3 linked regions of the Lujinxingia sediminis genome follow. The main gene of each other region encodes a partner of the protein of the gene in region 2 in a complex. Links are inferred from orthologs where the notes say so. Each region holds a gene or a part of one and is shown on either strand. Other genes may lie near its edges.

Region 1 (3,038 bases), on a different replicon or contig from region 2:
GTTCGCCTGCATGGGGGGGGGCCGCCGGGAGCTCTGGGGGCGGAGGGGTGATGTGGGCCTCGGGAGGCGGGCTTCGGAGATCGGCAGTGATGGCGGCAGGGGCAGGCATTGGCGCGGGTGTCTGTTCGCCCACCAGGGGAGTCTCGGAGTCCCAGTTTTCCAGGAGTGCGGCGACGTCGCCGGCGGTCTTAAAGCGGGTTTCGAGGTTCTTGGCCAGCATGCAATTGATGATGGAGCGGAGTCCGGCGGGGACGTCGAGCTCGGCAGGGACTTTGAAGACCTCGGGGCTGAGCTGTTTGCTGATGATGGTCATGGTGGTGGGACCCGCGGCGGCTTTGCTGCCGGTCAAAAGCTCGAAGGCCACCAGGCCCATGCTGTAGATGTCGCTTGCCGGGCCGATGCCTTCGCCGGTGAGCTGCTCGGGGGCCATGTAGCTGGGTGTGCCGACGATCATGCCGGCCTGGGTGAGATCGCTGGAGGTGAGGTCGGTCTCATCGGCAAGTGGTTTGGCGATACCGAAGTCGAGGACTTTGACGCGGTCGGTCTTGCCGAGGTGTTCGTAGACGAGGATGTTGGCGGGTTTGATGTCGCGGTGGAGGACGCCGTACTGGTGGGCCTCGGCGAGGCTTTCGAGCGCCTGGGTGAGGATGGCGGCGACGCGTTTGGCGGAGAGTGGGCCGGACTCTTTGAGGACGACATCGAGACTTTTTCCGGAGACGAACTCGAAAGCCATGTAGGACATGCCGTTGTCGGCCTGCCCATACTCGTACATTGTGATGGTATGGGGATCGCGCAGTTGAGCGACGAGCTGGGCCTCACGGCGAAAGCGTTTGATCCAGACATCTTCGGCGGCATCGGCGTCGCCAGAACGCGGGGGGGAGAAGGGTTTGAGCACCTTCAAGGCGACGGGGCGACCGAGGTCGAGCTGGGTGGCGCGGTAGACGTGAGCGAAACCACCTACTCCGAGGACGGACTCGATACGGTACTTGCCTTCGAAGATGTCGCCGGGTTGTGGCGGGTTCCAGTCCATGTGACGAGTTCCAAACAGCGGGGCGCCAGCAAAGACGCGACGATCAATGATGTGGGCATATAGAAAACAGTTATCAACCTAACAGGAGGTTGAGGGAGGGGGCAATTTAAGTCTGGCCGGTGAGGCAGGGGTTCGCCGAGGGGAAGGGCGAAGTACGTGCCTCAGGGTTTTGAGGGGAGGCGTGCGTCGGAGGGGCGGATGTAGTTGGGTTCAAGGGTGACCAGGTCGTCGGGGCCGTGGGCCGCGAGGTGTTCGCTGGCGAGACGGGCGACGCCGAGTGCTGAGGGGGTATTGAGAAAGGTTGGGGGGATGTGAAAGGTGGAGAGGTCGCCGAGGTTGCGGAGTGCCGGGTAGGGGGCGATGCCGTCTCCCAGGATCGTGATGGGTGTGGGGAGGTTCAGGGCGCTGAGTTGAGCGGCGAGCTCGTGGGGGGCGTAGGTGTTTTCGGGCAAGAGAGTTGCGAGGGCGTTGTTGCGGGCGATGAAGAGCGCTGCGTAAACCTCGTTTCGTCGTGCGTCGAAGGCGACACAGACGGGGCGCTCAGGGGAGCTGAGGGCGAGGGGGAGCGCAGCGGCGGCGAGGCTGGAGACACCGACGATGGGTTTGTTGTGTGCGCGAGCCAGGGCTTTTGCGCTGGCGAGGGCGACGCGCAGACCTGTGAAACTTCCCGGGCCGAGGCCGACGGCGAAGAGGTCGACCTGGTTGAGGGAGAGTGCCTGGGCTTCGAAGAGGGCTTCGATATTGGCGAGCAGGGCACTGCCGTGGTTGTAGCGTACGCGCTGGGTACGGTTCTCCAGGAGTTGATCGCCGTCGAGGAGGGCAAGGGCCTGAATGCGGGTAGCGGCGTCGATGGCGAGGACGCGTGTCGAAGAAAGTAAAGGGGAAGTCATGGATGCAGCTCAGCGGGATTCGAAGTATTCGACGGCGCGGTGCCAGTTGCGTTCGATGTCGTTCTTGAAGGCCAGGATCATGAGCATGAGGATCATGGTGAAGCCGATGTAAGCGGCGATCTGGCGTGTACGGAAGCTCAAGGGGCCGCGTTTGATAGCCTCAAGTGCGAAGAGCAGGAGTTGACCGCCGTCGAGGACGGGAATGGGGAGGAGGTTGAGGATGGCGAGGTTGATGCTGATGAGGGCCATCATTTCGAGGAAAGGTTCCCATCCTGCGCGCCCGGCTTCTGCGGCGAGTTCGCCGATCATGATGGGCCCGCCGATGGACTTGGTGGAGACGCGGCCTTCTGCGAGGCGGACGAGTCCCAGGGTCATCATGCGGGTGAACTTCCAGGTTTGTGAGAAGGCTTCGGAGGTGCTGTAGACGACGCGGCTGAAGAAGGGGTGTGGGATGTTTTCGGGCTCAACGGAGTTACGGAAGGAGTCCCAGCCGTTGAAGATGCGGTAGCGGACCTGTTCGGTCTGGTCCTGATAGGAGTCGACGTCGGTGGTGAGGGTTGTTTTGAGCTGTTCACCGTCGCGCAGGAAGGCGACCTGGAAGTTTGTGTCGAGGGGGGGCGGATCGTCTCCGGCGTTGTCGCGGTCGACGATGCGCTGGTTGATGGTGTTGTGGATGTGGCTGACCATGAGCGACCAGCTGGAGAACTTGCGGTCGTCGACGGCGAGGATGCGGTCGCCGGGTTTGAGTCCGGCGCGTGCGACGGGACTGTCGGGGTCGACCTGAGCGATGACCATCTCGGAAGGGGTCACGCCGATGTCGTAGGATCCGTCGATGTGTTCGGGTGTAACGGTGACGTTGATAAGGCGTTGCTTGTAGAAGGTGCCGTAATCGACGTGGAGGGGGAAAGGGCGCAGGGCCTGGATCTCAACGGGCTTACCGGCGCTCTCCTGGATGCGTGCTTCGAGTTCGTGGAAGCGTTGTACGGGGTGGCCGTCGACGGCGATAATGTGATCGAAGTAGGCCAGTCCAGCGCGTGCGGCAGGGCCGTCGTGTTCGGTGAGGGCGATGGTCGAGCCAGCGGTGCCCAGGTGCATTCCGATGAGGCCATAGGTGCGCT
Region 2 (3,079 bases):
TGCTGGTGGTCGTCGCGATCATCTTTGTGATCGTGGGCCTGCAGAAGTTGCCGCAGATCAGCGCGGCGGCCGCGCGCCTTCGGTTGAGCTTCCAGAAGGGGCTGGCCGAGGATGTGATCGATGTGAGCTCGCCCTCCGGTGAGCTCGACCACGAAAAGTCCTCCGGCGAGTCGACGGAGCCGACGCAGACGAGAGAGTCATGATGATGGTGGCCGAGGTGGTATCGAGCTTTACGTGGACGCCGTTGACCTTTTATGCGGCTGCGGCGCTGGTTCAGCTCATTGTGATCTTGCTGAGCTTTCGCTTCACCCAGCTCAACCCGGATTATAACACCTTTGCCGGAGCGCTGGTGGTTGCGGTGCCGGTCAATGTGCTGGCGTACTTCACGCGCGATTTTGGGGTGACCGGGGTGCTCATTGTGGGGGCCACGCTCTTCGGCCTGCTGGTGGGGATCGCCCGTGGCGATGTGTTTCGTACTGCGGTGGCCTGGATGCTGTGTCTGGCGACGTACTGGGGGATGGCCAGCTATGTGGTCCCGAAGGCCGACGGCTTGAGCCTGGAGCAGGTCGGCGGGATGCCCAGGGTGCTGGTGCAGGGGGGGCTTGAGGCTGAGCCTTTCACTGAGAGTGATGTCGACAACCTCTCCAAAGGTAAGAGCGACTGAGGGCTGTGCCCGGCTTTGTGTGTGGGGATGCTTGTGCCAACGGGCGCGCCGAAGCGGCGCGCCCGTTGGCGTTTTAAAGATACATGATCCGGGTCAAGGCGGTGTGCCTCAGCGCTGGTGCTGGGCGATGGTGGCGTCGACGTCTTTTTTGAGGGTGTCGAAGTCGACGTGCTCATCAAAGATCACGATCAGAAAGTGATGCAGGCCATGGCGGGTGATGTAGACGCACTCGCTGGCGTCGGCGCTGATCGTGCTGAGATCAGTGAGAGCGGTGGCTTCATTGGCGCCGGCGATCATGGAGCGGGCCTGGCCGCGGGTGGCCAGGGGGTTTCCCTTCTCGTCGATGAGCACGAGTGCTTTGACGCGGTCGTGGCGAAGCAGGGCATCGAGGATCTGAGGAGCGGGTGTGGTCACAGGGGGACTCCAGTGTGGCGTTAGCGGTGGGTGCGGGCCGGGGTACGCTCGGAGTGGCCAAGGGGCATGCTGGACTGAGCGCGGATGGGGTGGCCGATGGCATGGGTCGCACCCTCCAGCTGCAGGTAGTGCTCGGCGATGGGGCCGAGCATCGCCGCATTGTCGGTGCACAGAGAGGGGGGCGCGACAAAAAGCTCAAGGCCTCTGGCCTGACAGGCTTCTGCGGCGCGCTGACGAAGTCTGCTATTGCAGGCCACCCCGCCGGAGAGCACCAGGCGTTTAAGCGTGTGGGTCTCACAGGCGTTGAGGGCCTTGAAGAGAAGTACGTCGACGACAGCTTCCTGGAAGGAGGCGCAGAGGTCGTTGAGCGCCTGGCCTTCGGGAATGCCGTGGGCGTCGATATGCTGCGCAACGGCGGTCTTTAAGCCGGAGAAGGAGAAGTCGAAGTTTTTGCGCGTCCACATCGGTCGCGGAAATTCGATGGCATCGGGGCAGCCGTCTTTTGCAAGGCGGTCGATGGCCACGCCGCCCGGATAGGGCTGACCGAGCATACGCGCGACCTTATCAAAGGCCTCGCCGGCCGCGTCATCGCGGGTGCGGCCTAAGAGCTCGTAGTCGCCCAGACCGTGCACAATGTAGAGGTCGGTGTGCCCCCCGCTGACGATCAGTCCCAGGTAGGGGAAGGTGGGGTTTGCGACCTGGTCGCCTTCGAGAAGCACGGCGGTGAGGTGACCTTCGAGGTGGTTGAGTCCCACCACCGGTTTGTCGAGCGCGAAGGCCAGGGCGCGGGCGGTCTCAATGCCCACAAGCAGGCTTCCGACAAGGCCGGGGCCGCAGGTCACGCCAAACCCCTCAACCTGATCGAGGGTAAGGTTGGCCTCTTCCAGCGCCTCGTTGAGAACCTGGTGGATGTCGCGGATGTGGTTGCGGCTGGCCAACTCCGGGACCACCCCGCCGTAGCGGCGGTGGATGGGAATCTGGCTGGCGACGGCGTTGGCCAGGATCTGGCGGCCGTCCTTAATGAGCGCGACGGAGGTTTCGTCGCAGCTCGATTCGATGGTCATGACAAGCATGGTGTTGCCTGTGGTGCAGAAGAGGTGGCTTAGAACTGGGTCTGAAGAATGCGGCGGACCTCGTCGGCGCTCTGGCCGTCGGGTTGAATCTCCAGAAACTTCTCGTAGGCGCCTTTGGCCTGATCGCGGCGCCCGGCGAGCTGGTAGGCGGTGGCCAACTCCAGGTAGAAGGCGCCGGTGCGCATGCCCAGCCGCTCGGCGCGGGTGAGATGCTCGACGGCCTCGGCGTTGTTGCCATCGTAAAGGGCAGCCTGACCGTGGAGGAAGGCGACCTGGCGATTGTTGGGCGCGCGCTTGCTCAAGTCGCGGGCCAGGGGAAGCGCTTCATCGATTCGCTCGCGCTGGACCATGGTGCGCAGGCGCTGGATGTCTTCGTTGACCGAGGTTTCACGGTCGGGGGCCGGAGTGGTGGCAGCGGCGCGAAGTTCTTGATCTTCGGGGGCCGGGGTGGTTTCGACGGGCGCGGTTTCTTCGGCGTCGGCTTCCCGGGCAGCAGCAGCTTCGGCAGCGGCGGCTTCTTCGGCAGCCTGATCTTCGGGGGAGGGTGCAGCCGCGTCGCTTGCGGAGCGTTCGCTGGCGAGTTCCACGGCGGCGGCTTCGGCCGACATACCTTCGTGGCGAGCGCGGGCCAGGGCCTGATCGAGGTCAAGACCGGTGGGTTCCTCATCTTCAGCGACCTCCTCGCCGACATGAGGCTCAGCCGCTTCGACCGCAGGCTCCTCCGCTTCAGGTTCGGGCTCCTCGGCGCTGGCCACCTCTTCCGGGATTGCGTCGGCCGGTTCCGGACTCGACGACATCTGCATCGCTACAAGCGTGATCGCGACAAGCGCCATGATCGCCGCAGCGATCACCCACACCTTCCAGCTCTTCGACTCCCCGGCGAGCTCCTCGCCGAGGTCGTCGTACTCATGAAGGCTTTCGCCCTTCT
Region 3 (3,104 bases), on a different replicon or contig from region 2:
TGAGCGCGGCCGCCGACCTCTACAGCCTGGGCATGATCGCTGCCGAACTGCTCAATCCCACCGGGCTTCCCAGCGATCGCAAGCAGGCCCATGAGATGGCCCTCGACGGGCTGGCCAAATACCCGCCAGCGCTCTTCAGCCTCGTCTCGGCCTGTCTCTCCGGAGATCGACGTCAGCGCCCGGCCTCAGCGCAGCATTTCCGCGATGAGCTTGAGGAGATCGCTCGAGACGCCGGTGCACGCCTGAGCGGCGTGGCGCCTCCCGGCGCGCTGCCGGTGGAGCCGGCTGTGGTTGAGAGCGAGGAGGGCGACAGCCTCTTTGATCTCTTCGATGTGGGCGATATCGCCCCGCCGCCGGCCGATGAGGCCGAAGCGGAGCGCTATCTGGTGCAGAAGAGCGGCCTGGATTACGGCCCCTTCACCGAAATTAAGATCCTTGAGCAGCTTCGCGCCGATGAGATCGACGAGAACTCGCTGGTGCTCGATCGTTTTACCCAGCAGCGCTGTCGGCTTATTGAGATGGAGGCGTTTAGCGCCGAGGTCAAGGCGTACATCCCCGAACGCGAGGAGCGCCGGCGGCGCGAGGCCGAGGCCCGGGCCGAGCTTCAGCGCAAGGTCAAGAAGGGCGGGCTCGCCGCCCTGGTGGTGTCCATTGTGGCTGGCCTGGTGGTGTTGGCAGCGATGGGCTGGTTCTGGCTGCAGCAGCCGGACCCGGAGCCGATGCCGCTGGAACAGGCATTTGCCTCACTGGACTACACCTTCTTGCCTCCTCCCTCGGAATTTCAGGCGGTCGCGGTGGACTCCGATCTTTTGCAGAGCATCTTCAATCCTCGTGCAAGCCAGGAGGAGATCGCGCGTACGCTCAAGAAAGTGCGGGGCGCCGGAGGCAAGCGGGCATCCGCCGGGGGCTCGGCTGCCGGAGCGTCGGGGCCGCGTGAGGCCGATGTTGATATGGCCAATTTCTCAGGCTCCGCCAAGCACCTGAGCGACCAGGAAATCAACCGCGTCATTATGAGCGACTTCAACGCGATGACCGATTGCATTCGCTCCGAGCTTAACCGAAACAGCTCCTTTAAGGGGCTGACCGTGCAGTTCTTTATCCGTCCCTCCGGCACCACCGGGGGCGTGCAGATCAAGGAGAGCAAGTACCAGAGTCGCGAGGTCGGCCAGTGCATGATCCAGCGCTTCCGCGCGATGAAGTTCCCGGAGCACGGTGCCATCTCCAATCGCGGTGTGGAGTTCCCGCTCTACGTGCAATGAGCGGGCAGGTGGCATCATGACGACACGCGAGCGCCCGAGCTTTGATCCGGGTGAATACACCGGCCTGATTGTCGTGCCTCGCGTCGAGCTCGCGCTCGACGGCGAGGCGGCAACGCTGCATCTGGGGCGTGCGCTCGGGCGTGGGTTGCACGAGCGTGGTGAGGGGTTTCTGGGGCTTGTGGGCGACCTCGGCGCGGGCAAGACGACCTTGATCAAGGGGCTGGCCGAAGGCATGAGCATCGCTCCCGACGAAGTCTCAAGTCCCACCTATGCACTGGTTCAGGAGTACGGACGCGATGCGGAACTCGTGCATATGGATCTCTACCGGCTTGAGCATGTCGATGATCTTGAGTCCCTGGCCTACTGGGACTACATCGACCGCCCCGAGACGTTGGTCTGCGTGGAGTGGCTCGATCGCATCCCCCATGCCTGGCCCGGGCAGGGCGTGATCGTGGAGCTTGGGCACCGGGGCGAAGGCCGCCAGGCCCGCATCTTTGCCAGTGAAGCGTTTGGATCGCTGGTCGATCGCGTCGGCTCCAAATTCGACGATATCACCTGAAGGATTTCCCCCATGAGCGCGACCCCCAACGACACCCCGACCCCCCAGGCGGAGGTGGTGCTGCCGGTGCCTGCCCGACGTAAGATCGAGGCCCGCCTTCGCACCCGCTACCACGCCTACCTTCGCCCCGGTGAGCGCATCGCGCTGGAGGTGGAGGAAGAAGACGACTTTGTATTTGGCCGTCTCAAACTTACCAGCGCCGATAAGCGTTTTGCCCTGGAGCTTGAAGGCGCAGCCATCATTCAAGACCAGGACGCAGCTTTTATCGCGGCGACCTCGCCACGCGATCGTTTGCTGGCCGTGATCGAATTTCTGGCCGATCAGCTCAACGACTACTTCCGGGTGCAACGCAACCAGCGTTTTCATCTGGACTGGCGTAAACACCCGTGCAGCGGGCTTACGGTGCGTTTCCGCGGCATTGAGCGCTCACCCGAGTTGGAAGCGCGGGCCGATCGCCTTCTGGGAGAGACGTCGGAGGAGTTTTGAGTCAGCGACCGGATGAGCCTCAACCGGGTGCCGCACCCGGGGTCCTGGCAGCGCTGATCTTCTACGGCGGGATGCTGGGCGTGGCCTGGCTCCTGGGCGTGGTGTGGCTGGACTTAAATCTGCTGGTCTGGCCTGAGAAGGTGCAGGGAACCACCGCGATGCACGCTGTACTGGGCGCGGGAGTGGGGCTGGGAGCCGTCGTCGCATCGCGTCTTGTGGAGCGGTACACCACCTGGGGTCGTAAGCTCGGAGCTGGGTTCGGGGCTATGCTGGGGGCAATGTCCCCGGGGCAGATTCAAGTTCTGGCGTTGACCAGCGGCGTAGCCGAAGAGATTTTTTTTCGCGGTTTTTTGCAGCAGGCCTTCAGCACAGCCGGTTGGTCGGGGGCCTATGGCGAGTGGGTGGGGCTTGGGCTTGCGAGCATTGTTTTCGGGCTTATTCATATCGGTCCAGAGCGCGAGACCTTCCGTCCCTGGACGTATATGGCGTTGGGACTCGGGGCGCTCTTCGGGCTGATGTATCTTTATACCGGATCGGTACTTGGGCCGGTGATCGCGCATATTACGATCAACTACTTTAATCTGGAGCATATCTCCCGGCAGGCGCAGACGTCTGCTGAGAACTCCAGTCCCGAGGATGAGCGATGAACCCGGTGGTGGTGATCACGACGGTACAACCAGGGCTGATCTTCTGGATTGCGACGATCGCGCTCTTTCTAGGCATCGCACTGGCGGCGATCGTCTCACCGGGACGGCGTTGGTTCGAGCTGACGGTGATTCTCGCGCTGGCGATGCTTCTTT

What was found.
Region 1: the proteins of tsaD (region 2) and tsaB are in contact, whole or in part, in a solved structure (PDB 4WQ4), measured with the Escherichia coli proteins. The link is inferred for Lujinxingia sediminis from one-to-one orthologs.
Region 3: the proteins of tsaD (region 2) and tsaE are in contact, whole or in part, in a crystal structure (PDB 6N9A), measured with the Thermotoga maritima proteins. The link is inferred for Lujinxingia sediminis from one-to-one orthologs. Residues at the interface, in WP_004082750.1 of Thermotoga maritima: Cys10, Asp11, Arg49, His50, Leu82, Gly84, Gly135, Gly136, Glu154, Thr155, Leu156, Asp157, Asp158, Ser159, Glu162, Asp165, Lys166, Arg169, Leu170, Tyr175, Lys213, Thr214, Leu217, Tyr218, Gln221, Arg222, Asn324; in WP_004082108.1 of Thermotoga maritima: Leu37, Gly38, Lys46, Lys57, Val59, Lys60, Ser61, Thr63, Phe64, Thr65, Leu66, Met67, Val69, Pro71, Tyr82, Arg83, Leu84, Asp86, Asp88, Phe89, Asp93, Ile128, Asp130, Glu131, Arg134.

Annotation. Positions count from the first base shown.
Region 1 is NZ_SADD01000011.1:147,994-151,031, forward strand. The notes cover bases 57-2,941. They hold tsaB (tRNA (adenosine(37)-N6)-threonylcarbamoyltransferase complex dimerization subunit type 1 TsaB), read right to left. Parts: upstream 1,921-2,941; coding sequence 1,192-1,920; downstream 57-1,191. Other genes in these bases: EA187_RS15745 (serine/threonine-protein kinase), read right to left, coding at 57-1,030; rseP (RIP metalloprotease RseP), read right to left, coding at 1,930-2,941. In the rest of the region: more of EA187_RS15745, read right to left, coding at 1-56; more of rseP, read right to left, coding at 2,942-3,038. UniProt on the Escherichia coli protein: Required for the formation of a threonylcarbamoyl group on adenosine at position 37 (t(6)A37) in tRNAs that read codons beginning with adenine.
Region 2 is NZ_SADD01000014.1:122,427-125,505, forward strand. The notes cover bases 126-3,051. They hold tsaD (tRNA (adenosine(37)-N6)-threonylcarbamoyltransferase complex transferase subunit TsaD), read right to left. Parts: upstream 2,152-3,051; coding sequence 1,099-2,151; downstream 126-1,098. Other genes in these bases: EA187_RS17865 (twin-arginine translocase TatA/TatE family subunit), read left to right, coding at 126-203; EA187_RS17870 (hypothetical protein), read left to right, coding at 200-664; EA187_RS17875 (hypothetical protein), read right to left, coding at 773-1,078. In the rest of the region: more of EA187_RS17865, read left to right, coding at 1-125.
Region 3 is NZ_SADD01000001.1:1,150,057-1,153,160, forward strand. Bases 96-3,046 are described here. They hold tsaE (tRNA (adenosine(37)-N6)-threonylcarbamoyltransferase complex ATPase subunit type 1 TsaE), read left to right. Parts: upstream 96-1,275; coding sequence 1,276-1,818; downstream 1,819-3,046. Other genes in these bases: EA187_RS04715 (protein kinase domain-containing protein), read left to right, coding at 96-1,259; EA187_RS04725 (hypothetical protein), read left to right, coding at 1,831-2,304; EA187_RS04730 (CPBP family intramembrane glutamic endopeptidase), read left to right, coding at 2,301-2,951; EA187_RS04735 (hypothetical protein), read left to right, coding at 2,948-3,046. In the rest of the region: more of EA187_RS04715, read left to right, coding at 1-95; more of EA187_RS04735, read left to right, coding at 3,047-3,104. UniProt on the Escherichia coli protein: Required for the formation of a threonylcarbamoyl group on adenosine at position 37 (t(6)A37) in tRNAs that read codons beginning with adenine.